One region of the Paucilactobacillus nenjiangensis genome, then DNA from elsewhere that is predicted to be linked to it. Evidence: riboswitches for the same ligand, from Rfam matches in the RefSeq annotation. Region 1 holds a riboswitch; each other region holds the start of a gene.

Region 1 (7,404 bases):
CACCCACAATTATAGCAAACAACCCTTAAAAGATTAACTGATTAGTCTATAGCTATTGAATGTGAATTTCCAATTCTGTATAATATTATTGTTGAGGAAACCTAACGTCTTATTGGGCATTAGCCAAATTGGTAAGGCACCGGACTCTGAATCCGCAATTTACTGGTTCGAACCCAGTATGCCCAATTGTCAGCAACTAGTCTCCCAAGGCCAGTTGCTTTTTTTATTTCAAGTAACCGTACTCAATTCAAATACTGGAGGTATTTAATGGCTCAATGGTCCGTCGTTTTCACCTTTCATAATACACAAACTGGTAAAATTAATTCATACTTATCCAAATACGAAAACACTACTTCTAGAGTAGTCAATAATATTGATTTTAAGCAATTTCAACAAATATGGGATTCCGCCAATCTATTGTCACAAAAACAACGATTACAGCAAATTTTGAATGATAAATTAGATGATGTCCGAGAATCTATCCAAAAATTCCGTTTACCAGACGATGACGCTGATATCAGGAAAGTCTATGCCCAAAGTAGAGTTCTAGCGTTACAAAACGGTTTTTTAGCTGGTATTGCCAAATTACAACTGAACTTTGATTCAATTAGCAACTTGGCATCTCAACTAAAACAAATTAATGAACAACATATCGAATTATTGAAAGATTCATATTAAATTAATCGTCCGCAAATTAAAAAACTGAGGTTACACCAAAGGTATGATTTAGTGTATTCCCAGTTTTTTTGTGTTATGCACATTTATTTATGCTAACATCACGGAGACGTATCTAATTAATTTCACTACTTAAATTTCTTTAGGTGCATGACTCGGTTGTAACTTTAAAATATCATTCAATGTTGCTAACAGGCTCGCTTGTGAGGTTTGATATTGATCAATCTTACCTTTAAATTGATTATCAAATTCATCTAATCCGCCACGTACAAACGCCATTTCATATTGAAAGACCTCATTATATTGAGCGGTAACTTTTTCCAATAAATCAGTTTGGTTATCAAGTTGAAGAGCCATTTGAATCGCCCGAAAATCTGAATAGGCTAGTTCAAATTGGACTGCAATGGCTCGCATAAATTCGTGTCGAGCTTGAATGTGTAAAAAATGATGTTCAGTAGTCCATTGTAGATTTGAAATTGATCCTGTCACATCTAACATTAAAGATCCCCCCATCTATAATTCTAAGAATTCACCATGATCAGATAGAGCTTTAAAGAACTGTGGTACTGTTTCCGTTCTGCTCCAGTCACGTTGCCATTCGCAAGCTAACTGCGCAAATGATGTAAGTTGAGCACCCGCCTGTTCCACGCGGCTTAATGCTGCTTCGTGAGCTTTCACGCTTGTACCTCCAACTGCATCCACAATTGGATATACTTCATAGCCCTCACGTAACGCATCAATCGATGGGAACGTTAAGCACGCCTCTGTCCAAAGTGCCGCAATGACAATTTTCTTGCGACCGGTGGCTTTCAAGGCGGCATTAAACTCTTTATCCTCCCAGGCATTAATCGAAGTCCGATCGTAACTCGTAACACCATCTAATTCAGCTTTCAATTCTGGAATGGTTTCTTTATTCCGCCCAGTCGCCACATTCACAGTCGAAAGGATGATTGGAACATTATAAATCTTAGAAAGCTTAGTCACTGCGATAATGTTATTAATCAATTCACGACGATTCATCGATTCAATTGATTGAACCTGAACTGGTTGATAATCAATGATAACGAGCACACTATTTTCTGGTGACAAAAGTTCTTCTTCAGCAACAGTACGTTTTGGATAACTTGTCATAACTATTCCCCCAATTTTTTAATTCAACAACACTTCTTTTAACAAAACCAGTGTAACAGCTTACATCCAAATTCATAATGATAAGGTTTTCATAATATTAATGGTACAAAAAGGCAGCATCAGGGTTTAATTGATGCTGCCAAAGTCTTATTTTCGAAAAAAGTTAGAATAGTCTTTTTTGTCTTCAATATTAAATTCAATCATTTTTCCAATTAATTCATAATCGATTTTCGCGTCAAAAGGAACTCTTACTATATTTGGAGTATGAGTATAACCGGTTTTTTCAATTTGCGTTTCAAATTTGCTGATTGTGACACTTTCTGGGGTAAAAGCAAAATTATTTTTGGCGACGCTAAAGCCGATGATAAAAGTACCGTGATCAGTAAACATTGGCTGTTTCCAAGCAATTTTACCACCCAATTGTGGATATGTTTCACTTACCCAATCAAGTACTTTTTCAAGTACCATACGATGTTCTTGATTATCAAGTTGATCTAAAAATTCACTATAAAATGCCATAACTGCCTCCCATTGCTCTAATTAATTGCTAACTGAGTAAAGGATACCAGACTATTAACGTCACTCAAAACATAATGCAATGACATCATCACGGGAAATGCTAAAGCGGGAATTACCAATAAACTAACAAGCGAAAAAACTGTAAAATGATATTCTTCAGGGGTATAGTCTCGATCTTCCTTAATTGGAGTTATTCGAGGTAACATCCCCAATCCATTTTTCAAGGCATTGAAGCTTACCATTGTCACTGCCGTGGTGCCCAGCCAAATATAAGAAATAAACCAACCTTCATGATTCACTGACGGAGTCGCTAATTTTGCCGGATTACTTAGCCAAACAATAAAGATTGCCACTAACATACTAATTGCAATCACTTCAAGCATCCAATTAATTCTAACTCTAGTGTTAATTGATAATTCACGCATATTTTCACCTCTTCATTTACTAAACTAAGAGATTATAGCACGAATTTCACTAAGTAGACATAGTTAAATGCTAAAATGTAACAATCATGAAAACTTGTACCTATCTATTTTTGTATTATGAATTATTGAAAACGCTTTTTTGATTGTGAATATTAAAATAAAAAATGCCCTGTGAGAAAATTAACGTTTTCCACAAGTCATTTTTTGCACGAGCCTATTTGATCATCAGTTATTCAACGACCACCTTGGTCCCAACGGGAATATTTTTATAAATCCATTTAGCATCGGGAATTGTTAACCGAATGCAGCCGTGAGACGCGACTTTGCCTAATTTTTTGGCTTCGGCTTTGTCATAGGTACCGTCTTGTTTAATGGGAACAGTATGAAACAGGTACTCCCCGTGGTTTTTAAATGAAGTCCAGTAATTTGCGCCCTCATTTAAATTGGCATTATAAAAAGTAGTCCCTTTTTCATTTTCAATACTAAAGGTCCCAGTCGGGGTAGAATTATTTAATCCCGTTGAACAATACATGGTGTACAAAACTCTTGAGCCATCTTTAATGTAAACGCGATGCTTTCGAATCGAGACGTCAATCCATGCATTTGGATGATTTTTTAATTTAGGATAGCTTTTAGTTTGTGATGGTTTAGTGTAATCAACCGTCTTAGCATTAATCACATTGACATAAATGCCGTAAGCCAGTCCAATCGCCACCACAATCAAAAGACATTTTTTGATAAATTTCAACATGATGATATTAGTAGCCTTTCGTGTTCAGAGCTGGTTAACTCTATCTACATTTTACCATGAACGTCTTCATCCACTCTCTTCGCCTGATTACTTTAATAAAATTTATCTAATTGGGGTACGATGACCGTTTTCCACATGACTTTTAAAATTCCATAGCCAATTACAACTCCGACTAACGCGCTCAAGAAGAAACTTGGAATGAAAATCCAAAGTGCACCTTTGGTTCCTAAAAATAAACTAGCGACAGGGTAAGCAACGATTGCTCCAATAATACCGGTCCCAATTAGTTCTCCAAACACAGCAAAAATTAATTTTCTCGTTTTCTTAAAAATCCAGCCAGAACAAAATGCACCAATCATGCTTCCAGGGAATGCGAGAATCGTTCCTGTCCCCAATATATTTCTAATTAATGAGGTTAAAAAAGCTTGAGTCAGTGCTGCCCATGGCCCTAAAATCACCCCAGAAATTAAGTTGATTAGATGCTGCATCGGTGCAACTTTGGCAACCCCAATTGTAAACTCAAACATGCTACCACCGACTACACCAAACGCGACGAACAAGGCGGTTAAAGTTAACCGGTAAATTCTTTTATGCATAAAAATAGCCCTCCTAAGTGATTTTGCACACTAGAAGAGCCCTAAGTTTAGAGTTAGGTTCTAACACTTTCCTCCGCTGGTATCATCCAGATCAGGTTCAAGGGTTCGAATTGAATCGTCTCAGCCATTTGGCGCCCCTAGTGTGATTGATATTTATTTACTCGTTGAGGATACCATTTTTACAAAATTTTGTACACCATATTGCAAAGTTACTTGTTTCAACTATAATTACCCTATTAACTATAAAGGAGCGCCCTCATGAAAAATATTCTAGTTCTTCATACTGGTGGTACCATTTCGATGTCGGAAAACGATTATGGAGCCGTTGATACCAATTCGAGTAACCCGTTGATGAAGCAAGCGAACCTCTCTGGTGAAGATTTCCATGTGACTTCAAAGGAATTTATGAATCTCCCTTCACCACATATGACACCAGAAACAATGTTGACGTTACAACAAGAAATAAAACAAGAATATGAAAAATTTGATGGCTTTGTGATTACTCACGGAACCGATACCCTGGAAGAAACTGCTTATTTTTTAGATTTGACACTAAGCTCTAATAAACCAATCGTTGTTACCGGGGCGATGCGTTCATCAAATAGTATCGGCTCAGACGGGCTGCATAACCTAATTAGTGCAATCCGAATTGCCATTAATAATGAATCCCGTAATCGTGGTGTTTTGGTCGCATTAAATGATCAAATTCACGCCGCTCGATTCGTGACGAAAGCTCACACAACGAATGTTGAAACTTTTGAATCACCTAGCGTTGGGCCAATCGGTGAAGTTTTACATGACACAATCGCCTACTACTTCAATCCTAAACCAATTGCCCCCATTCAGATTAATCAGGTCGTTCAACAAGTCTACCTGTTGAAAGCCTACGCCGGAATGGACGCTGATTTATTCAATCACGTGGCGAAAAAAAGTGGGAATGGTCTGATCATCGAAGGTACTGGCGCAGGAAATTTGCCACCAACTGTCCTACCAGCGCTTCAAAAAGTGATCGACCATCAGATTCCAGTCTTTTTAGTTGCTCGTGGTTATCGAGGCAATGCAGAGCCCGTCTATACTTATGAAGGTGGCGGTGAACAGCTCGTGAAGATGGGCGTTAACTTTGTCCATGGTTTAAATGGCCAAAAAGCCAGAATTAAGCTGCTGATTGGGATCTCTGCTGGACTATCAAATGACGGCTTAAAAGAATATCTATCAAATAATTTTTAACTAAAAAAGCAGTCCAATTCGGCTGCTTTTTTGATTTTACATATTTAAATTAATTATTTTTGGCGACTCTTTAATTCTTCACCAATTGCTTCAAAGCCTGGTTTCCCAAGTAATCCAAACATATTGGTTTTGTATGCTTCAACCCCGGGTTGGTTAAATGGATTAATACCATTTAAGTAGCCAGAAATACCAATCGCAACTTCAAAGAAATACATTAAGTAGCCCAAACTGTATTCATCTTGCTTAGGAATCTTGACAGTCATAACTGGTACGCCACCATCAACGTGCGCAAGGACAACGGCTTGATATGCCTTGTCGTTCACATAATCCATGGTCTTACCTTGAAGATATTCAAGGCCGTCTAGGTTCCCATCTTCACTAGGAATAACAACGTCGTTCTTAGGTTCGGCAACTTTGACAACTGTTTCCATCAATGTACGACGACCTTCTTGAATATATTGACCTAATGAATGTAAATCAGTTGAGAAGTTAGCTGATGAAGGATAAATCCCCTTTTGATCTTTACCTTCAGATTCGCCGGCCAATTGTTTCCACCATTCAGCAAACATCATCATAGTTGGTTCGTAGTTTTCAAGTAATTCAGTTGTATAACCTTTACGATATAAAATATTACGATAAGCAGCATATTGATATGCTTCATTTTTGTTGAGGTCGGTGTCGACATATTCATGTTCAGCGTCACGAGCGCCTTCCATTAATTTGTCGATATCTGCACCGGCAGCTGCAATTGGCAATAAGCCAACGGCCGTCAGTACTGAGAAACGACCACCAACGCCGTCAGGAATAACAAATGATTCGTATCCCTCAGAATTAGCTTCAGTTTTAAGTGCACCACGTTCTTTATCTGTCGTAGCATAAATCCGCGCTTTAGCACCATCATCACCATATTTTTTAATTAACATTTGTTTGAAAATACGGAAAGCAATTGATGGTTCAGTAGTAGTTCCTGATTTTGAAATTACGTTAACAGAAAAATCACGATCTCCAATTAATTGAACCAAATCATGTACATAAGAAGAACTAATTGAGTTACCAGCAAACAAAATTTGTGGAGCTTTACGGTCTTCATCTGTTTGTGCTTGGAAAAAGGCGTTATTTAGGAAGTCAATTGCTGCACGAGCTCCTAAGTATGAACCACCAATTCCAATGACAACCAATACCTTAGAATCTGATTGGATCTTTTGAGCTGCTTTTTTGATTCGAGCAAACTCATCTTTATCATAATCAGATGGGAGATGTAGCCAATCGATATATTCAGAACCTGCACCGGTGCCATTACGCAACTGATCATCAGCTGCTTTCACCATTGCTTGCATCTCACCTAATTCGTTAGGTTGGATAAATGTACTAAGATTAGAACTATCAAATGAAATATGAGCCAAAATAATTACCTCTTTCTTTTCTTGATAACATCATTATACACCACAAAATTGGTATAGACAACTCAAAATAACTTAGTTTACTTCAGCATTCCAAGAAGTACTGACCCAACAATAACTAATACTGAACCAATCACAACGTACACCATTTCTTTGTTGGTTTTCTTTTCTCCCAAGAACCAAATGCTCCCGAAAGTGGAGATAACGATTCCGCTTTGAGCTAATGAATAGCTAATAGCTAAACCAACGTGAGGAATAGAAATGAACATGAACAAATTACCAACACCCCACACAAGACCGGTTAACACGTTTTTGTATGATACTGGTTTGGTAATATCCTTTGCGCTCTTTTTGTACAACGCAAAGATAATTGCGCCAACAAACATACCAATGGCTTGTGGGAAGACCACTGCTTTAGCATCAACGTTAGCGTAGTTAACAATGATAGTGTACATTACATAACCTAACGTTGAAAAAATAATGGCACGGATACCAGTAGACACATCATTATGTTGAGTATCTGTGGCCCCCATGGCTGAGGCCGCACGATCACGTAAAGAAGTGATGGCAGCTCCAGCAATCAATACGACAACTGCAATGGTACCAACAGTAATCATATGCGTAGTTTTCCATTCGTGGAAAAGTAACACCCCTGCTAGAGCGTTACCAGCAAGTTGTAA
Region 2 (7,404 bases), 1.0 Mb from region 1:
CTAAAAATAACAATAAGAGTACGGTTGATGAATACTTCACCGATGCTCCAGAAGCAAATACTGCTTCAACAGATTCCAACCGGATTAAGATTACCAATCCAGATGATACACAAAACTAAATTGTGCCAAATTAAAACCATCATTCGCAAATTGAATGATGGTTTGTTTTATTTTTGATCTAAATGCATGGCCGTACTGTGTAATTGCGAATTTTTATCTGGATAGAGTTTATTCATAATTGCAGTCACTGCAGTTGGTCCTTCACCAAATGCTGTCGCAATTAACTTAACTTTTCCCGGATAAATCACGCCATCCCCAATGGCATAAACGCCGTCAATATTAGTCATCATTTCTGAACCAACCTTAATGTCATGACGTTCTGATTCCAAATCGAGTGACCAAGCAGTTAACGCTTTGTTGTTCGAAGTGAATCCATAGCTTACAACGATATCGTCCACCGTTAATTGCTTGGTATCATCAGATTTCATCTTCTTCATGGTTAGTTCTAATGATTCATCAGCGTTTTGTTTTAAGTCCTTTAATAGATAGGGTACTTCTAGTTGAACGCTTGATTTCTCAATCGCCGTCACCATATGTTCTAATCCACGGAAAGTTTCACGGCGATGCATCAAATAAACTTGACTAGCCACTGGTTCCAGCATCATCGTCAAATCTAAGGCAGCATCCCCACCACCAGCGACTAAAACTCGCTTGTTGCGGAAATGTTCTTTTTGTTTAATAAAGTAAAATAAATGCTTATTTTCGAGTTCATCAGCACCGTCCACGGCTAGTTTGCGAGGATTGAATGCCCCATTGCCCAACGCAATAATGACTGTTTTAGAATGAGTTGTCCGCTTATCAGTGACAATTTCGAATTGATCATCTTGCTTGATTACATCTTCAACCGTCTCGCCCAAGCGTGCTTCAACTTTCACTAAACGCATTTGTTCTTCTAAATTACTAATCAATTCATGCCCTGGAATATTGACTGAACCGGCCACATCCAAAATATGTTTTTCTGGGTATAAGGCGTCCACCTGGCCACCAAATTGTTCCAAGCTTTCGATTACTTGCACTTTCATTTCGCGCAAACCGGCATAAAAACTGGCAAACATTCCTGCTGGCCCACCGCCGATAATTGTTAAATCATAAATTTCTTCACTCATCTTAATTTGCACCTTCCTAATGTTATTTTCTAGCTTAACCTACTGACTGTTTCAATGTCAAAATCATTTTGACAATTAAAGAAACTCATCAAAGTTTAATTTGTTTTTCCAAGGTTAGTTGTTTATGATTGAAGTATGTAATGGCTTACATTAAATAACTCGGAGGGATTTACATGGCTACAAAAAAAATGATTCTTGATTTAGATACTGGTGTTGATGATGCCTTAGCAATTGCTTACGCACTAGCTGCACCAGAAGTCGATTTGATTGGTATCGTGAGTTCGTACGGCAATTGTCTCGTTGAACAATCGGCTGAAAATAGTTTAAAGCTACTTGAAATTTTGGGTGCAACTGACGTACCTGTCTTTATCGGCGCTAGTCACTCAAGTACTACTGATCATTTTGATGTAATGCAAGTAAGTAAAGATATCCATGGTAACAATGGGATTGGTGAAGTTGAATTACCAAAGGCCAAACGCCCTGTTGAATCACAAACGGCGGTCGACTTCTTGATTGAAGCCGCCCACAAATACACCAAAGATTTAATTTTCGTGCCAACTGGTCCAATGACCAACTTAGACGCCGCACTCGCTAAAGATCCGGCCATTGCCAAATTAATTGGCAACGTCACCTTTATGGGTGGTGCCTTGACCGTTGAAGGTAACGTGACTCCATATGCCGAAGCTAACATCAACCAAGATGCTGAAGCCGCTGACCGTGTAATGCGTAGTGATTTAAACATTGTGATGGTTGGATTAGATGTTACATTACGAACATTACTCACGAAAAATGAAACTTCAACTTGGCGTGAATTAGGCACGACAGCTGGTAAAGCCTATGCTGATATCACCGATTTTTACATTGATGCCTACTACAATTTGGGTATCGATAAAACCGGCTGTGCCCTTCATGATCCATTAGCCGTTGGGGTTGCGCTTGACGCTTCATTTGTCGACACAATCGATCTTAATATGAAAGTAACCTATGACGAAAACAATTATGGCCGGACCATCGGGGATAACGCCCGCTTAAATGATGCGACTACCAATGTCAAAGTTGCAGTCAACGTTGATAAGGATCGTTATCTCGGTGTCTTCATGGATTATTTAACTAAACTTTTCAAGAATCATTAATTTGCTTTCTGCGAGATAATAAGTTATATTTGCATTAATCAAATATTACATCTGGGGTGCCCACTTGGCTGAGATATACCCATTGAACCTGCTCTGGTTAATACCAGCGAAGGGAGATAACCTATATTTAACTCGACTAACAAATTTGTTAAGCGACTCTCCTTTTAAAATTGGAGGGTCGCTTTTTTCGACTTTCGAGTTATATAGTTATTGATTAAAACGTGTGGAGTATTTAGTTACTCACACACTCCTAATGTTATTTGATAATACACTTTTGGAGGGTTCTATTATGAATCTAAGCAATCATTATCACGTTCGCGACATTATTTTTATCACTTTAATTGGTATCGCCTTTGGTGCCATTTTCATCAGTACTAACTTTATTTATAACTTTTTGACAGTCGTCTTAACACCAGTTGGTTTAGCACCAATGGCTAATGACATTAACATGGGAATTTGGGTAATGGCCGGTCCACTGACAGGCTTTATCCTTAGAAAACCAGGTGCTGGTTTCCTAGGCGAATTTTTAGCGGCAGTTGGTGAAATGTTCTTCGGTGGCCAATGGGGTGCTTCAACCCTCATTTCCGGTGCCATTCAAGGAATTGCTTCAGAACTTGGTTTCACTTTAACCGGTTATAAAATTTACAATTGGTTCTCACTGAGCCTATCATGCCTAACAACTACGATTGTCACCTTTGCGTGGGATATGTTTAAAAACGGTTATGCTGAATTTCATTTTGGCATGCTCATATTGCTTTTCGTCGTTCGCTTTATCTCAATCTTCTTCTTTGGCGGCATCTTAACCAAAATGATTACAGCCCTTCTGGACCGCAGCCACATGTTAGCGAAGTTTGGTGGTTCAAATGTCTAGCATCGACATTCAAAATTTGAATTTCAATTACCAACCCAATTCGACAACTTTATCTGACGTCAATGTCCAATTTGAAATTGGTCAATTTTCTTTATTAGTTGGTCCATCAGGAAGTGGTAAATCCACCTTGCTCAAAATTTTAACCGGGCTGTTGCCTGAATTTGGCGGTGAAATCGTAAATGGAGTATTTTCAATTCCAAATCAGTTGAAAGTTGGTTTGGTTTTCCAAAATCCTAATCATCAATTCACCTTGGATACACCTCGGCATGAACTTGAATTTGTGTTAGAAAATTTGCGAATTGATCCAAAACTAATGCCCGCTAAAATAAATGCAGCATTGGCATTTTGTGAAATTGAATCATTGATTGATCGTCAATTAAACACGTTATCCGGTGGTGAAAAGCAAAAGGTCGCCTTAGCCATCGTGATTGCAATGAACCGCGATATTATCTTATTGGACGAACCATTTGCCAGTATTGATCCGCAATCTAGAGCTGAATTAATTGCCAAACTCGTTACTCTTAGAGACCAGCAACAAAAGACAATCATTATCGCAGATCATGACTTGTTAGGTTATAAACAGGTCGTGGATCACGTCTATACGATTCATAATCAAACGATTCAGACGCTTTCTCGTGAAGATGGACTGCAATTACTGACTGACTTTGAAAAACAAGTTCCTGCCATCACTTCGACTTTACCCATCGCTAACCTTGAAGTTGCCTTTAATTTCGACGAATTACAGATTCAAATCCAGCAACATGCGCTATTGTCACAGTCATCATTACAAATACCTAGTGGCAAAGTCACACTGATTACGGGTGAAAACGGAATTGGTAAATCAACCCTCTTCCTATCAATGGCCAAATTGATGAAGTTTTCAGGCGAAATTCAAATGAATCAAACCAATATTCAAAAAATTAAGGCCAAAAAATACGCCCGAGAAGTTGCACTAATTTTTCAAGACTCAGAAAATCAGTTCTTGACTGTCACCATGCGTGAAGAAATTGAACTCAGCAAGCAACACCGTAAGTCAGATTACTTCAATGATGCCATGATTACCTCGTGTTTAACCCAATTGAATTTAAATGAATTATTAGATCAAGTAGTTTACACCCTAAGCGAAGGGCAAAAGAAGAAATTACAAATTTTATTAATGATAATTGTCGAACCTGAAGTTCTCTTATTAGACGAGCCACTCAAAGGACTGGACATTGATTCAATCCACCAAATTGTGACGATTCTAAACGCTTATCGTGCTGAACACCAACAAACGATTGTGATGATTAGCCACCAATTTAGCGGCTTAAATCAATTTGTCGATTACCATTTGAACTTTGCCAACCAAAAACTAACTTATGTGGAGACTGTCTCATGAATCCTAGTTTCAAATTAATCTTAATCATCTTGATTTCCTTTGAGATTTCATTTACTCGTAGCTTAACCGCCAACTGTGTGTTAATCGCGGTCTGTTTAATATATTTGATGATACATAAGATTAAGCTCAAGACGCTTGGTATTGTTTTGTTAATTCCAGTGATTCCGGCAGTAGCGCTCAGTATCACTATTGCATTTTTCACACCAGCACAAGATTATCACTTTGCCTTAGTGCTATTCTCTCGGATGTTTGCCTATGTGTTACTTGGAACTTCATTCACGTTGATCAATTCACCAATAGAGTTGGCACGCTCACTCGAACAAAATCTTCATTTACCATCAAAATTTGCTTACGGTAGTTTAGCTGCCTTTGGTGTTTTACCCAAGATGAAATCAACCATCTTAACCTTACAAAAAGCGGCCTTGATGCGGGGGATTACCTTATCATATTGGTCACCGAAGTTATATTTCAAAGCACTATTAATCGCAATGAACTGGTCTGATGAACTAGCTCAGGCGATGCTTTCACATGGCTACGTAGAAGATACCACACGAACCTACGCCGCTACGATTCCCATCAAATCCACTGATTGGGCGTACATGATTGTTCCTATATTAATCATTCAACCCCTCTTATTTTTGTTACCTTGAGCTTTTTAATACCCAACGACGTATAATATTGGTAAAATAAAGGTATACAAATTGAGAGGAGATTTTATCATGGAAACCAACCAATCATATAAAATCGTCAATGGCTTTAGCTACTTAAGTATCTTATTTCTCCCAATCATTTTTCCTTTAATCGTCTGGCTGTTAGCCGGCGACCGTGCAGAAATGAGATACCACGCTATTAGGGCCTTCTGGCTACATTTAATCCCAACGCTTTTAACAATGATTAGTGTTATTTTCATTGGGTCAGTCGGATTATTCACAGGAAACGCAGCTCATGTGGGCTGGCTGTCGATTATCCTGATTGGAATCTTAGCGATCGTTTCTTTTGTTTTATTTATCTACAATATAGTTAAAGCAGTGCAAATCTTCATCTCATAGCCATGTTAAAATACGATTCCACCATGGAGTCGTATTTTATTTCATTATTTTTTGATGCATTTACATCAAAATTAAGCTATAATAATTTCATGGAGGAATAACACATGACAGATGTACTTAGAGAAGTTGGTATGATTGCGCGAGCTTTGGACTCAATCAGTAACATCGAATTTAGGCAACTCAATTTGACCAAAGGACAATACTTGTACTTGGCCAGAATCTGTGAAAACCCTGGTATCATTCAAGAACAATTAGGTGAACTAATCATGGTTGATCGTTCAACCGTCATTCGAGCCGTTAAGCGACTAGAGACCACCGGCTTCATCATAAAAAAAGCTGATTTAACCAATAAAAAAATTAAACACCTGCACCCCACTCAAACTGGACTGGAGGCTTATCAAACTGTCATTAGGGAAAATAATTACTCAACTTGCGTTGCCCTGCATGATTTCACCAATCAAGAACAAGAGCAACTCGAACGGTTGTTAACTCGGGTCAGAAAAAATGTGGCCATTGACTGGGAATTCGTCAAAAAAGGCAATCATCGTCAATATTAGGAGAACAGATGGACTTTAAAATTAAACCAATTAGGCACAATCAACTAAATGAATTACAAGCAATTTCAATTGAAACCTTCACCGCAACCTTTGGTCAACAAAATACAGCCGATAACTTGCAGCATTACTTGGACGACGCATATAATCTGAAAACACTCTCCAACGAATTGCGTAATCCAGATTCATACTTTTATTTTTTGTATGTGGATGAGGCTATCGCTGGTTACTTAAAACTAAATGTTAATCACGCCCAATCTGAAAACATGGGCGGTGAAGCACTTGAGGTGGAACGAATTTATCTGACCAGCAATTACCAAAAATTTGGTTTAGGTAAAAAATTAATTTACTTTGCAGAGCAGCAGGCCAAGCAATTACATAAAAAGTTAATTTGGCTGGGCGTTTGGGAACATAATAATAACGCGCAGCACTTTTATGAACACTTAGGCTTCGTTCCATTTAGTTCACATTCATTTTGGATGGGCACTAATCGACAAACCGATATTTTAATGCAAAAATCACTGAAGGGATAAATCGTGTCAATGAACAATTTAACAACGCAAATTAAAACTACCAAAGAATTAAGCAGTTCAGAATTACTCGCAATCTTGAAAGCCAGAGTAGACGTTTTTGTGGTTGAACAAAATTGTCCTTATCCAGAAATTGATGATAAGGATATCGACGCAATTCATGTCATTTTAACAGAGGGCGAGCAATTAGTCGCCTATGCAAGAATCATCCCCCATGATGACGGAACACATCTCAGTTTTGGCCGAGTATTGGTAGTCAAAGAGTTTCGTAACCAACAGCTAGGACACCAACTTGTAGCAAAAACGATTGAAACGATTCACGAGCTGTATCCCCACCAAACAATCAAAATTAGTGCACAAAATTATATTAAAAAATTTTACGCATCATTTGGCTTCGTTGCCACATCTGACGTCTATTTAGAAGACGATATCCCGCACTTAGATATGGAATTGACAAACTAGTGCTTATACAAATAAATGCCGCTTATCCAACTTAGGATAAACAGCATTTTTTAATTATCTCGGTTTTTAATTTTAAAATTGAACACAAATTCCGTTTTGCTACTATCAAATTTTTCGCCATAGACGTGTAAATGATACAACTCAACGATGGAAAGTTTATAAACATCTTCCCAAACATCGAAGTTAGTCATCGAAATCTTTTTCCCTTTTTTGGTCAACTCAAATGAATCTTCGCCAATTCGATTCGTTAGGCCAGCTAAT
Region 3 (7,404 bases), 340 kb from region 1:
CAACGTTGGTAGTTTAACTGATTTTTGAGTTACCGTTTGAAAGAACGCAACGTTACCGGCAGAGTGAGCCACCACATTATACTTGGTCACCCCATATTTATTTTGAAGCAATTGCAGCGCCTTTGTCAGCCACTGTGTTTGTGTGGTTGTACTAGCTTCGTTATTAGTAAAATTAATTTGAATCAAGGGCTTTTTGACTTGTTTTGAGAATGATCCTTGCACATCTAAAGTCCCATCTGCTGCCACGGTGATAGTCATCACTTTTTTAGCATTAACCTTCGTTTCAGCTGCAGTTATTAATCCATCCGTTGATTTCTTGGTTCCACCTAAGCCATGAATAAATAACGTGGGTGTGGCAACAGTTGTCTTCGCGTGAGCAGTTGTAGAAATGCTAATGCCAAACAATATGGCAAAAATTAGCACAATTAATCGAATTTTTTTCACTTGTGAACTTCCTTTAAGAACGTTTGTCAAAATACTAGCACAACCTGCCGATGATTGAACACAAACGATCAGAAATTAACAAAATTATTAAACACTCTCACCATAAAAATTTAATCCATTTTTGATTCACACGATTACTGTTGTGCAACCCGCTATGCTGAATTCCATTCATTTTGATATTTTTAATGGTGTCTGGTTTTTGATACAACAAATAATTAATCGAGAGTGCCGATTGCACAGTAACACGTCCATCTGAGCGCGTTCCGTCATTCAAATCACCATAGATGTTCAATATTTTTACATCTTTTGGAAAATACTGGCTGCTATCTAACAATTGTTGATACCCATCAAAATATATTTTTGGTTGATAATGTGCGAGTAGCTTATTTTTATTGGCTGCGTCATTTCTCCCCATCACTCCGTTAAACGGCCCGGCTAAAATGACATATTTCTTCAAAGTTGGTAACTTTGTGACATTTTGCGCAACTGCTTGAAAAAACGAAACGTTTCCCATTGAATGTGCGACAACATTATATTGCTTCACATGATATTTTGATTGCAGTAACTGCAGCGCGTCGGTAATCCATTTGGCTTGTGTTGAGCTCTTCGCATGATTATTAATAAAATTAATTTGAATCAATGGTCGTTTAGTTTTGCTCTTTAATGTCCCTTTGATATCTAATTTGCCAGAAGATTGAACGTTGATAGTCATGGCTTTAGTAGCATCTGCCTGCTTTTCCGCTGCCCTAATTAAGCCATCCGTTGAACGATGCGTCCCTGAATATCCATGCAAAAATATAGTGGGCGTGTTGGCACTCGCATCCGTATTATTAATTAACGTGAGGCCAAAAATCATTGCGAGAATTAAAATTAATAAGTGATATTTTTTCATTTGAACCTCATCCTTCAGTTGGATTAATCCATTTAATTGACCAAATCATACAAGCTTTACCACGCTTTACATAAAAATATGCTCAAAAAAAAATAAGCACTAACAGTGCCTATCATTAAATTTCTAAAAATCGCTCAACTAGCTGCGTGTAATAATCTTGTTCAGCACCCAATGTATCGACTAAATAGCTGTCATCATCTTCAAATTTTTTTAATCCACGTAAATAAAATGGTTTGTTGGATTCTCTAATGACCAACGGCATTAAGTCCGCTTTGCATAACTCTTTGAAGAGGATTAATCTGCCAATTCTACCATTACCATCACTAAATGGATGGATTGTCTCAAATCGATAATGAAACTTGGCAAAATCCAATAAATTGGAATGCGGATCCGCATTCCATTTTTCTAACAAACTCTGGATTGCATGCGGAACTTCAGCTGGTAAAGTTGTTTGAACAGCTTCAATACTACCAATTTGGTTGGGAAATTGTTTAAAGCCACCCACGTTCATCTTGGAATCTAATTCTGACTTTGTCCCTCGTTTTAACATTGTATGCAGTTTAAACAGATATTCACTGGTTAAATCCACATCGATTGTATCTAAAACATAATCAAACATTCTAAAATGATTAGAAGTCTCTAGCACATCATCAACCACAATTAAACCATTCTCATCTGCAAAAATAGTGCCAGTATCAAAGACTTGTTGGGTTTGTTTCTCGCTTAAGGTTGAGCCTTCTATACGATTACTATTAAAAGAAAAGATAATCTGCAGCCAATAATATAAACTGGCACTCACCTTATTTTCACGTTGATTAATCAAAATTTTAGCAATATCCTTGACCATTTACATATCTCTACTTTTTTATTTTGGCGTTCAAGTGTCTCTTGAATCAAGGCTATCAGATTAAATAGTTCAGCACAAATTAAAAAAGTATCCGCAGATACTTTTAGTTTTAATGCGAGTTGTCATCATTAATATATCGATAATAAGTCTTTAACCGTCTGTTCCACATCCGGACTTTGCATAATCATTGAAATTCCGGAAATTCCCGCCACACCTGTTTTATCAACTGTGTCCTTAGCATTGTCGGGGGTGATTCCACCGACGGCCACGATTGGGAAATTGCTATATTCCACTAATTCTTTCAATTTTTCAAATCCCATCACTGGGTCCGCATCATCTTTGGAGCCAGTTGGGAACACTGGTCCGCTTCCTAAATAGGCAATTTTTTGCAGTTGATTAGCATGATCAATTTGAGCTTTAGTATTACATGAATATCCCACAAACATATCATCCCCAACAGCCGCAATCACTTGTTCCACTCGTTGATCTTTTTGACCAACATGGACCCCATCGGCATGGACTTTAATGGCTAATTCATAATCATCATCAATAATCAGCGGTACATCATACTTCGTCGTCAGTTCACGGCATTGCTGTGCCAGTGTCAGTCGTTCGTCCGCCGTTAACTGTGAACTCCCTTTTTCACGAAATTGAAAGGCCGTCACTCCGGCGATTAATGCTTTCTCCACACGTTGCAAGTAATCATCAACATCGTGATTAACATCTTGTGTGCCCGCAATTAAATATACGCGGAGCATCTCTGGTTTAAATTTCATTAATTTTTCTCTTTCCTGAGTTAATAATCCTGTTTCACGCTTAACCGTTACTTTCATCACTATTGCGGCCTGCCCAGTGATTCAATGGTCCATGACCGTGCCCAACAATAATGCCGTGCCGAATCGTTTCATCGACATATTTTTTCCCAATTCGTATCGCATCCTCAACAGATTTTCCCTTGGCAAGTTCAGCTGTGATACAAGCAGATAGCGTATCTCCCGTCCCATGGGTTCGAATCGTATCCACGCGTGGAGAAGTCAACCAAAATGACGTACCATCTTCAAGTAATACAAAGTCACTACTTTGATCATCCCCGACAAAATGGCCGCCCTTAATCATGACGTTTTTAACCCCGACGGCCTGTAATTTTTTGGCCGCAATTTCCATATCGGCTTCATCTTCAATCGACACATCCGTCAATTTTTCGGCTTCAGGTAAATTAGGGGTGGCAATCGTCGCCAATGGCAATAATTCATTTTTCACCACCGCGATTGCATCTTCACTTAACAATGGAGCACCACCTTTAGCAATCATGACCGGATCGACCGTCAGGGGACCGAAATCAAACTTTTTCAAGTTTTTTACGACCGCCCGGACCCGTTCCACATCGGCTAACATCCCCGTTTTGCAGGCTTTAATGGCCAAATCCTCAGCAAGAGCTTCAAATTGTTCATCAATTATTTTGGTAGGTAACGCAAACGCATCATTGACGCCCAAGGTATTTTGCGCCGTAATCGCCACTAACACGGTCGTCGCAAACACGTGCCGTTCTTGAATCGTTTTTAAATCGGCTTGCATCCCCGCACCACCACCGCTATCGGAGCCGGCAATTGATAATGCTTGTACGAATTGTTCCATAATTATGCTTCCCTCAACTTTTCTTCAACTTGTTGACGCGTCACCAAGTGTAGTTTATCCATTAATTTAACTGAAAAGGTGCCAGGTAGTTCCCCACCAAGTTCTTCTGCCACCAGTTGGCCCGCGACTGCAAAGACGGCACAGGCCGCTTTGGCTGCTTCAAAATAATTGTCACTAACGGCAGCAAACGCGCCGACGATACTGGAAAGCATATCACCAGAACCAACATGTAATTGAAATAGTGGGGTTCCATTTTTGACTTTCGCCACCGTTTTGCCATCACTAATCACATCCGTTGGACCGGATAAAATTACGACGCAATGCTGCTTCAAGGCGCACGCTTTCGCGATGGCATCTAAATCGCCACTCCCTTCCCCAGCATCGATACCTTTAGCTTGCCAATCAACACCAGCCAAGGCGGCAATTTCACCAGCATTGCCGCGAATAATATCAACTTGAAAATCAGTTAACAATTGTTCGGCAACATCTAAGCGAAATTTAATTGCCCCGACGGCAACTGGATCAATCACCAATGGCTTTTTGTATTGGTTAGCCAATTGCCCGACCCGCTTGATATGGGCGACTTGAGCGGTAGTAAAGGCCCCTAAATTAAGTGCTACGGCAGAACTGATGGCGACCATTTCTTCAGACTCAGCGATTTCTTCAGACATAATTGGTGAAGCGCCAATTGAATTAATGCCATTAGCCACGTCTTGCACCGTCACAAAATTAGAAATGTTAAACACAATTGGATTTTGCGCACGAATTTGATCTAAAAGTTCAATTTGCATGATAAATTCCTTTCTTGGTACGAAGTTGTGATAATTCAACAATCGTTTGAACCATGAGCTGAAACAAAAAAATCCTAAAGCCGCAGTGGACTTTAGGATTAATGGTAAAAATATATCAACATGTGGCATGCACTCATCGATATTTTTATTTTACACTTTCCTACGCAAGTACCAACTTACAGGTTCCAAGGGCCTTTGCTGCATAAGCAAATCTCAGTTCGTCTACGAACACCCCTAGTGTTTTCATGATTATTTAATTGTCGAATTAATTGTACTGTAAAAGTGCTTACATAACAAGTTTGACCAAAATCTCGCCAAACATTAAAATTTTTTCATTTTCCGGTTAACTCATTAAGATTTAGAGTTAACAGCGCTTTCATTCTTTTCTTTTTGAAGATTGTGAAAATATCCACTTGTATCGTGTTTCGCCTTGTATTATGATTGTTTCAATACCCAAAAGGTTATAACGAGAAAGGAAACTGATTATCAATGGAAAATGTGAATAGCATTAAAACTGGCTCTACGTATCTGAATCTTGATCGAAAGATTGCCGTCCTCAAATACAATCGAAAATATTTGAGTAACGTCTTCTCTCTATTAAACAGCGATGAAATGTTACAAGTGGTCGACTGTTTCTTATCATCAACGCCTAACCATCAAACGAAAATCAATAAATTAACGAGTGCTGAATACGTGGCCGTGATTAAACGACTGTTAATTGACGATGCCACCGTTTACGACGCATTTGATGCTAAAGAAATCTTAACTAGTGTTGAAAACTTGTATTCATTCTACCGTTCATTCCTGCGCATCTCGGTCATGAATGCCACTCACAACCAAATCCTAAACACCGAGTTTTTAGGAATTGATGACAAATTTAACGATCTTGTCCGTAATCTTTACCGGGCCGTGGAAGAAAAAATCCAAGGCTTCCCTAATCATACGTATCGTCAAGTCAATGCCGGTACCAACGCATCCATTATGATTAAGCCTTACAAGTGGTCAATCCCCACTGAATATGAACAATTAAAATCAATTAACTTTATTGATAAAATTATGTTGCGTCCACCAATGATGATGCATACACCAAGTAACAAACGCAAAGGGACTTTTTCAAGTGTCGATTACAATCCAATCGATCATTTTGATGGGAAACCGGGCGAATGGTACTGTTACCCAGCCAAAATTGGTGAAAGTTTAGCCTTTATTTACTTCAATCAAGACTACTTTGTCAGTGGTTTAGCCTTAGCGAACTTGTTTGAACTTGCCGATGAAGAACTCATTACTAACCACAAACCAGATTTGATTTTACTCTTTGGGGTCGACAAAACTGAAGGGGACGTCAGTCACTATCATTACGATGAAAGTAATGATATCTGGGTTGGTGAAGTGCCTTATAATGACCAAACCACTTACTTTGGTTATATGAAGAAAATGTGTCTCACATTACACAACCTCCACATGATTTATCAAAACCGGTTACCAATCCATGGATCAATGGTCAAGATTAAGTTCTCAAATGGTAAAACCAAAACCGTCGTCTTCTTTGGCGATTCTGGTGCCGGTAAGTCTGAATCAATTGAAGCTTTGCAAGAAATTGCGGGTGAACAGATTCATGAAATGGAAACCATTTTTGATGACATGGGTAGCTTTACCCTTGACCCCAATGATCCTGAAGGCTTGTATGCCCAAGGAACTGAAATTGGCGCGTTCGTCCGGCTTGATGACTTGAGTAGCGCCGTGGCCTTTAACAACATGGACCGTGGAGTTTACCTCAATCCGGAACAAAAAAATGCCCGAGTTATTATTCCAGCGAACACCTATGACCGGGTTATCAAACGTCACCATATCGATATGTGGGTTTACGCCAATAACTATGATACTGAAATTGGCTTGCATCGTTTTGAAAAATTGGCCGATGCCAAGAAGACCTTTACGGATGGCAAACGTTTTGCTTTAGGAACCACTGATGAAGTTGGTATGAGTACCACCTTCTTTGCCAATCCATTTGGCCCGGTTCAAGAGCAAGCGCGGACCCAAACGATTATCGATGGTGTCTTTGATGTCTTATTCAAAAACAATGTCTATGTCGGTGAAATTTACACCCATCTAGGTAATGATAAATCTAAAGATAGCTTGAACCAATCAGTTCAACAAATGCTTGATACCTTAATGGATTCATAAAAATCTATGTTAAAAGAGGCACGACGCAAATTTGCGTTGTGCCTCTTTTTTGTGAGAACTTTTTAAGAAACGGTTACTTTAACTGCATTTGGGTATTGTAAAACTTGCGATAAGCCAAGTAGCACGCTATCACTGACCCAATCGCGGTTGTCGCTAACAACATAAACATCACCATGATTTGATACTTGATGGCTTTGACCGGGTCCACGCCGGCAATAATCAAACCAGACATCATCCCCGGTAAACTCACCAAGCCGACCGTTTTTGCCGAATCAATCGTTGGTGACATACCCGCCCGAACACTTTCACCTAAAATTGATTTGGAGGCTAATTTAATTTCTGCTCCTAAGGCAAGCTTTTCAATAATCTGCTGGCGTTGATCGCGAAAACTCGTATTCAAGCTGCGATAACATAAGCCAATCGCGACCATCGTGTTACTGGCTACCATCCCCGAAAACGGAATGATTTGCGCCGGAATCATTTTTAACGAACCGGTCGCAATCAACGTGCCCACCACCACAACGGTACTGGTTAAAATAGCAATAAACGAAATTAAAAAGGCATTATCAATCCCAGGTCCGCGTTTGCGCGCGTTATCGGCCGCATTGACA
Region 4 (7,404 bases), 350 kb from region 1:
TAATTGCCGGCTTACTCAGTCTGGCGATTGCTGGTGCAATTGTCTTAGACTTCTTTTATACTTTTTTTGGCCAGTCAAAAGCGACCACGACCACGGCCAAAAATAAAACGGCCACCAGTTCTGCTGCGGCTAGTAGCAACCCGACGGCCAATCAATACCAGGATGGCACCTATACCGGCGAGGCCACTGAAACTGAATACGGTGACGTACAGCTGAAAATCAATGTCGTTGGTGGCAAGATTACCACCATTGATGTACTGAAATATCCTAATGATGAGCGTAAAAGTGAATCGATTAACGCTAAGGTCCTGCCCACCTACAAGCAAGAAGCGTTAAGTGCCCAAAGTAGTCACATCCAGCAAGTGTCTGGCGCCACCGAAACCTATAAAGGCTTCAAAGGTTCGCTTCAAGATGCTCTCAATCAAGCGGAGGATTAGCGATGAATTCAACCCTACGCAAACAAACTCGCGTGTTAAATCACATGAATGTTCCCTTTACGTTGACCTTTATGACGCCATCTGAAGTTGATGTAACCGCAGAAATTGCGACGGTTTCTCAACAAGTCGACCGATTTTTAGCCCAAGTTGATCAACAATTCTCACCCTTCAAAGTAGATTCAGATGTCAGTCGCTTTCAACGCCACGAATTGGATTTACTCACGGCGGATGCGACTTTTCAAACTATTTATGCTTTGAGTGAGGATGCTAAACAATTTACTCAAGGCGGGTTTAATGCCTACTATCACGGTTACTTCGACCCGACTGGTTTAGTGAAAGGTTGGGCCATCGAAACAGCGCAACAACAATTTTTACAACCATTACTGGACCATCCGTGGTTCATTGCCGTCGGAATCAACGGTGGTGGTGACATGCAATTGGCGACCAACGATGGTGAATTTAATTGGGAGATTGGCATGGAAAATCCGACCAACTTGCAGCGGATACTGGCCACTTATCACCTCACCAATGACGCGGTCGCCACCTCTGGTTTTAACAAACGCGGGCTGCATATCGAGCGACCAGCGGCCAATGATTTTCGCCAATTAACCATCATCGGTGATTCGCTGACGACGGCGGATATTTGGGCTACCGCTGGGCTAAGTATGGCAGCGACTGACTTTAAAAGGTTGTCTGAGTTACATCAATTGTCGGGAATGGTCGTCTATGACGATTTATCGGTTCAAGCATTTGCAGGAGGTGAGTGGTTCGATGCTCAAAAATTATAAATTTGGTAATGGCCTAGTCTGGCTTTTAATTATCTTTGTCTTGCCGTTGCCCTTGTTACAGGCCACTTACTATGAACTTCCTGCCTTATATCATGACACCTTGATGCCGATTCAATTCGGAACGTTGGCCTATATTTGGATGTTGGCCGCGATTTATTTAGCGACGCGTCCGCGGTGGTTGGACCGCTTGATTGGGTTACCGTCAATGTATTTAGTTCACGGCATCATCAGTATTTTAGCGATTGGATTAGCCTTCGTGCATAAGCTCTTGCTGCCTTCGAGTGGCTGGATTAAATGGACTGGTGATTGGGGTTTGTATTTATTTATCGCGGTCGGCGTGTATTCACTGATCTTCTTAGCTGGTTGGCTCACTAATCGCGTGCCAGTTTTAAATCACCTCAAGCACTGGTTAGAAACGTTGTTCCAACATGAAATCTCAGTTTGGTTGCACCGGCTGAATTTAGTGGCGACCGCCTTGGTGATTATTCACGTCATCTTAATTCCATACATCCTGGCAATGCATAATTATATGATGTTATTTGGAGCATATACGGGAATCGTGGCGCTGAGTTATTTGGTGAGTGTTTATCGAGTGCATTTCCAACAGCCAACTGGTGAGTTAATAGAACTCGACCAGCTAGCAGACAATGTGGTGCAATTAAGCGTAAAGATGCCGCGGTTGCGGCGGCAATTTCAAACGGGGGACTTTGTCTTTATCGCCTTTCCAAATTTACCGGGGATGAAGGAACCCCATCCCTTCTCACTAGCGAATAATCCACTGGCTGATGGTCAACTTGAATTAATTGTGCGTGAGGATGGTGATTTTACGAAATCATTGGCATCAGTACCAATTGGAACGCCAGTTAAAATATTAGGTGGCTACGGTCGTTTTCAAAATTTCATTGATGAACATCCGGGTACACAACTAGTGATGATTAGTGGTGGCATTGGTGTCGTGCCGTTATTGTCCCTTATTAACCATAACCTTGAGAAACCCATTCATATTTTTTATTCCGTCCAAAAGCAAACCGATTTCTTGCACCTAGATCAATTTGATTATTGGAACACCACTCCTAATTTTTCTAGTCAGCTGCAAGTGGGCCGATTTAAGGACGCACAACTTGAAAACTATTTAGCGACTATTGATGTGAACCACACCATTTTTCTCGTTTCCGGGCCGGCCGCGTTAGGGCAACACTGGCAACGCTTTTTGAAAAAACACGGTATTCGGGGATGGCAAATTTATTATGAAGAGTTCGGTTGGTAATTACCTTAATTGACAACCCCACTGTGACGGTCTATTCTTAACTTAAATATCTGGGGTGCCAACTTGGCTGAGAAAATACCCATCGAACCTGATCCACGTAATGGTGGCGTAGGAAGTTAGAGAGTGTGAGACACAACGTCTAGCTAGTGAGCACTAACAATGGAAAATTTTGAGTTTGTTTTTTAACTCATAATTTTACGAGTTAGGTGAACTAGCTGTTGTGTCGAACACGTTTCAACCAACAAAAATTCGATGAAGACCCCCAGATAAAAACAATTTCTGGAGGTCTTTTTATTTTGACAAATATTAGCAATGAACTATTTGATATCGCCCAACCGGTTTGGAATTTAAGCTACCAGCACCCTTTCATTACTGAACTAGCGGCTGGTCAACTACCTATCGAAAAATTTCGGTATTATCTCAAACAAGATCGATATTATTTAGAACAGTTTGGTGATTTACATGAAAAGATTGCCACTTTGATTGATAATCCGGCCGACAAAGACATTCTGTTAGTTGGAGCAGCCAGTATGCATGATGGTGAAACCGATATTCGTTCGACAATGTTCCAAGAAATTGGCATTACCCTAGATGAAATACAACAAACACCAATTGCCCCAACCGCGTATAGTTATGTGACCCACATGAACTACGAATTAACTAATGGCACCACCGCTTCTGCCGTGGCCGCCCTGTTACCTTGTTACTGGTTATACAGTGAAATTGGGCATCGTCTCATTCACGAGAAGTCCCCTGTGCCAATTTATCAAGAATGGTTAGACAGCTATGCCAGCACCGAATTTGATACCGGCACTGACCAAATGATTGAACTCGTCAATCACCTCGGCGAAAATGCCGACTCTGCTGAACAAGCTTTGATTAAAGATTCCTTTTTAAAGAGTAGCAATTATGAACTGAACTTTTGGCAAATGGCTTATACAATGGAAAATTGGGCCAGCTAATTAGTTAATGTATTCGCTATTCAAAATGTGCTGTAATGGTTTTCTCTTAATAGTTTTCAGTACCCCATTGCCAGTATATTTTTTAACGATATCTTTAAATTTACGACGTGAAATATTACTATTTTCTTTAATAAATTCACCCAATTCATTATCTGTAATGCCATCTGTAGTTCCACTGCTGGTAAATAACTTAGACTGCAGAAAGATATATAAGATATTGGATTCATCATCATTCATATCAGGTAATTTTTGTTTCAATTTCTCCAACCCGTTTTGCAAAGTCTGCATCCGCAAACTAAATTGGTTTAACACCTCAGTTTGACCATCAGCGATAATTTCAAGCATTCCTTCAATAAAAAGGGTTAGCTCTGCACGATTTTCACTATTACCAGCATCCCTAAATAACCGATAATAATTCTGAACATGGGTATGAATTGATGTTGAAATTGATAAACCTGTAAATACATCCAATTTATTTGATAAGTATGAGGATAATAAGTATCTTCCCATCCTTCCGTTGCCATCTCTAAATGGATGAGTATTCTCAAACATAAAATGTGTAACAATGGCTTTAACAATTGGAATTACATCATCGTCATTATTCATAAATGTAATCAATTGTGACAACGCCAAACTAATATCTTGCTCATTGTCCGGAGGCAAGTGAACTGTGTTATTCTGCCGACCAATATAAACAAAACTATCACGAATAATATTCACATCTGGTAGTGAGTCTTTCGATATTTCACCTTCCAATAGTTGATCGTATATTTGCCTAAAATCAGATAAATTATTGATCTGCCTTTGATTGGCTTGCAGCGAAGCTTTGTATTGCCGGATTGTCGACTCTAAACGTCTATGCTTATTGTCAACTTTGGTGTCAGTATCCCAAACAATGGTACTAATTTCTTCAGGATTAGTGTGCACTCCTTCAATTTCATTTGAGAAAAATATTTCGTTTGTCAGCATGGAATACGTATAACTGTTAATCGCAACAGTAGGTATTTTGTTAGTATAAATTAACGCAGATATTTCTGCTGATTGCTTTCTGACCGTATCTAATAACATAAGGATTTTGGGCGTGACCATCCAAAAGATTGGGTCATTAAACTTTGCCACACTTTTCCCATTTAAAATGCCCATTTCTAAGCTTTCTTTATTTACTAGACGTGGAAACATCGCCGTCACAGTTGCTGAATAATCGTTTATCCGATGCAAATATTCAGCGTTTATCTCTTCTTCACTTAGGCTTGAATGACCATTTGATCCATATTTAAATGTACTCAGCAATTGATAATTTTTCATGATTACATTACCTCTCATTTCTCTAAATTACCAAAATGGGCCTTTTGGTCAAATAGAATCATTTGTTTACCTACCTATTTTACCAAAATAGCTGTTTTGGTAAAATAGAACACTCAATTTCACTATCTATTTTGCCAAAATAGACCATTTGGTAAAATAGAACGTCAAAAATAATAGCAATTTTACCAATTACGAAGTTTTGGTAAAGTTGATTTCTAAGTCGGCAGTCAAGCGCTTACATTTTTTCTTAAAATTCGCTCCTTTTTGACTAGTTAAACTACTTTGTGTGTTAAACTAGGCGGTAATCATATTAAGTTTGGAGGAATTATAACTTGCAAAGCCTTATTGACACTTATACTTTGAATAATGATGTAAAAATTCCAATCGTTGGATTTGGTACTTGGCAATCCGCTGATGGTGATATTGCGTACAAATCTGTCCAGGCCGCACTTGATGCTGGCTACCGTCACATTGATACTGCAACCGCCTATGGTAACGAAGGCAGTGTTGGCAAAGCAATTAAAGATAGTGACGTTGATCGTCATGATATTTTCTTAACCACAAAGCTTTGGAATGATGATCATGGCTACGAAGCAACTCAAAAAGCTATCGATAATTCTTTAAAAAGTTTAGAAACGGATTACGTTGATTTGTACTTAATTCATTGGCCCAACCCCCTCAAGTTCCGTGACAATTGGGAACAAATGAATGCCGAAAGTTGGCAAGCAATGGAAGAAGCCTACAAAGCGGGTAAAGTTCGTGCGATTGGCGTGTCTAACTTCCGTCCACACCATTTAGCCTCACTTATGAAAACTGCCACGATTACACCGGCGGTTAATCAAAACTACCTTAATCCCTGTGACTTACAACCTGAAGTCACCCATGCAAATGAACAATACAATATTTTAAATGAAGCTTATAGTCCTTTAGGTACTGGTGAACTCCTGTCAGTTCAATTACTCCGTGACCTTGGTGAAAAATATGGCCATAGTTCTGCACAATTAATGCTCCGTTGGTCATTGCAACACGGCTTCTTACCACTTCCTAAATCAACTCATGCTGAACGTATTCAACATAACACCGGCATTTTTGATTTCACAATTGATGATGCTGACATGAAGGCCATCGATGGACTGCATGGAACTACTCGTGTAGCTGACGATCCTGATTTAGTTAATTTCTAAAATTTAAAAAATGAGCTGTCTGATTATAATAATCGGGCAGCTCATTTGATATTTATATGAAAAAGTAACTCAATAACTCATTGTCCAAATGCATACCAACAGATCATACCAACAAGGCCAAATATCGCCCACCAATACCTTGCTAACCATTCCCAGCCATTATTGATTGGTTTATAATTCCATTCACGCCAGCGATGATTTTCATGCCAATCTTTATCAGCTGCATCTTGTTCAAAAAATTTTTTTACCCCATTATTATTGCTAACTTTAGGTTGAACCCCAAGAACTAATTCATCTAATCCGACGTTCAACACCTGAGCCAACATGACCAAATTATTCATATCGGGAACTGAGTCACCATTTTCCCATTTAGAAATTGATTGTCGCGATAAAAATAATTTTTCTGCTAATTCATCCTGAGAAATCTTTTTGGCCTTACGTAATTCAACCAATTTATTTGAAAACTGTGTTCCCTCTTTTGCCATCTTAACTACCCCCATTAATTTATAGATTGATTATAGCAAAGGCTCGATTCTCTGGCCCGCACTTATCAACCATAATGCACTTTACATTTGCGCAACTGGGAGTTGCAAGCCGTGCAGTGTCAGCATTCGTAAGCAAATATTTTTAATTGTTAATTTGTTCATAAAGAATATCCATAGTTACCAAAAGCTCGTTATCATTTACGTTTACAAACGTTGATATAGCAGTTGTTTTTATGATTTGATTGTCATTAATATTCATTTATTAGCAATCTAGGAATGACTAACGGTATACTTGAAACCATTAAAATAAAGTCTTTTCCTAGCAAGCCTAGATAACTTAACACTAGTATAGTTAGCCTTTTATCTATGACAAAATAGGACATCTCCAAACTTGTGGGTTCACTTCAATGTCCTTTTGTATTATTTATATCATTTTGATAAAACAACTTGATATTTTGTTTTTAAATGGTTTGGGTATAGTCCTCCTATATCTCCACTTAAATATCAAATGTTCCATTCTGACCTGGGGTTAAAATTTTTACGACTCCTTGTGGTAATTTTGTCACCAAGTCGTCTGGATTTTGCTGAATCTCTGGAAAAGTATTGTAATGAATAGGTACAACATATTTGGAGTTGAGACGTGTGGCACAAATCGCTGCCTCGGCCGGTCCCATTGTGAAGCGACCACCAATTGGTAGAAAGGCCACATCAATATCAAATGCCTTACCAAAAATGGCCATATCACCAAAATTAGAGGTATCTCCAGCAAAAAAGATAGTTTTATTATCCGCTTTAATTAAAAATCCTGCCGCATCCCCCGCATACTTAAGCTTTCCATCGACGTTGATACTCGAAGAATGTTGAGCGTGCATCATTTTAACAAACCCGAATGGAAGGTTAGCACTTCCACCCAGATTGATTGGATAAGTGATGGCACTTTCCTTTTCGGCATAATAAGTTAATTCCGGTACCGCAA

Evidence for each region. A riboswitch is a leader RNA that binds a small molecule or an ion and turns the genes downstream of it on or off. The one in region 1 is predicted to bind thiamine pyrophosphate.
Region 2: another riboswitch for thiamine pyrophosphate. It lies ahead of F0161_RS02395 (ECF transporter S component); the one in region 1 lies ahead of thiW (energy coupling factor transporter S component ThiW).
Region 3: another riboswitch for thiamine pyrophosphate. It lies ahead of thiM (hydroxyethylthiazole kinase); the one in region 1 lies ahead of thiW (energy coupling factor transporter S component ThiW).
Region 4: another riboswitch for thiamine pyrophosphate. It lies ahead of tenA (thiaminase II); the one in region 1 lies ahead of thiW (energy coupling factor transporter S component ThiW).

What each region holds. Positions count from the first base shown of each region.
Region 1 covers NZ_CP043939.1:1,677,250-1,684,653, forward strand. Annotated here, with positions in the region: tRNA gene F0161_RS08650 (tRNA-Gln) at 114-186, shown strand; gene F0161_RS08655 (hypothetical protein) at 268-678, shown strand; gene F0161_RS08660 (hypothetical protein) at 808-1,173, opposite strand; gene F0161_RS08665 (hydrolase) at 1,189-1,806, opposite strand; gene F0161_RS08670 (iron chaperone) at 1,954-2,325, opposite strand; gene F0161_RS08675 (hypothetical protein) at 2,343-2,750, opposite strand; gene F0161_RS08680 (L,D-transpeptidase) at 2,980-3,501, opposite strand; gene thiW (energy coupling factor transporter S component ThiW) at 3,594-4,097, opposite strand; TPP riboswitch at 4,149-4,246, opposite strand; gene F0161_RS08690 (asparaginase) at 4,356-5,324, shown strand; gene F0161_RS08695 (glucose-6-phosphate isomerase) at 5,378-6,727, opposite strand; gene F0161_RS08700 (GRP family sugar transporter) at 6,805-7,404, opposite strand, start outside.
Region 2 covers NZ_CP043939.1:473,131-480,534, reverse strand. Annotated here, with positions in the region: gene F0161_RS02410 (LTA synthase family protein) at 1-119, shown strand, start outside; gene F0161_RS02405 (NAD(P)/FAD-dependent oxidoreductase) at 168-1,166, opposite strand; gene F0161_RS02400 (nucleoside hydrolase) at 1,340-2,299, shown strand; TPP riboswitch at 2,342-2,431, shown strand; gene F0161_RS02395 (ECF transporter S component) at 2,589-3,170, shown strand; gene F0161_RS02390 (ATP-binding cassette domain-containing protein) at 3,163-4,548, shown strand; gene F0161_RS02385 (energy-coupling factor transporter transmembrane component T family protein) at 4,545-5,198, shown strand; gene F0161_RS02380 (DUF4870 domain-containing protein) at 5,268-5,597, shown strand; gene F0161_RS02375 (MarR family winged helix-turn-helix transcriptional regulator) at 5,702-6,154, shown strand; gene F0161_RS02370 (GNAT family N-acetyltransferase) at 6,163-6,684, shown strand; gene F0161_RS02365 (GNAT family N-acetyltransferase) at 6,694-7,143, shown strand; gene F0161_RS02360 (hypothetical protein) at 7,194-7,404, opposite strand, start outside.
Region 3 covers NZ_CP043939.1:2,016,082-2,023,485, forward strand. Annotated here, with positions in the region: gene F0161_RS10275 (alpha/beta hydrolase) at 1-444, opposite strand, end outside; gene F0161_RS10280 (alpha/beta hydrolase) at 542-1,336, opposite strand; gene F0161_RS10285 (Fic family protein) at 1,452-2,183, opposite strand; gene thiE (thiamine phosphate synthase) at 2,312-2,959, opposite strand; gene thiD (bifunctional hydroxymethylpyrimidine kinase/phosphomethylpyrimidine kinase) at 3,000-3,818, opposite strand; gene thiM (hydroxyethylthiazole kinase) at 3,821-4,609, opposite strand; TPP riboswitch at 4,750-4,855, opposite strand; gene F0161_RS10305 (phosphoenolpyruvate carboxykinase (ATP)) at 5,099-6,793, shown strand; gene F0161_RS10310 (ABC transporter permease) at 6,867-7,404, opposite strand, start outside.
Region 4 covers NZ_CP043939.1:2,024,533-2,031,936, forward strand. Annotated here, with positions in the region: gene F0161_RS11790 (FMN-binding protein) at 213-437, shown strand; gene F0161_RS10325 (FAD:protein FMN transferase) at 440-1,225, shown strand; gene F0161_RS10330 (FAD-binding oxidoreductase) at 1,209-2,492, shown strand; TPP riboswitch at 2,534-2,624, shown strand; gene tenA (thiaminase II) at 2,789-3,454, shown strand; gene F0161_RS10340 (Fic family protein) at 3,455-4,759, opposite strand; gene F0161_RS10345 (aldo/keto reductase) at 5,092-5,943, shown strand; gene F0161_RS10350 (helix-turn-helix domain-containing protein) at 6,021-6,428, opposite strand; gene F0161_RS10355 (metal-dependent hydrolase) at 6,926-7,404, opposite strand, start outside.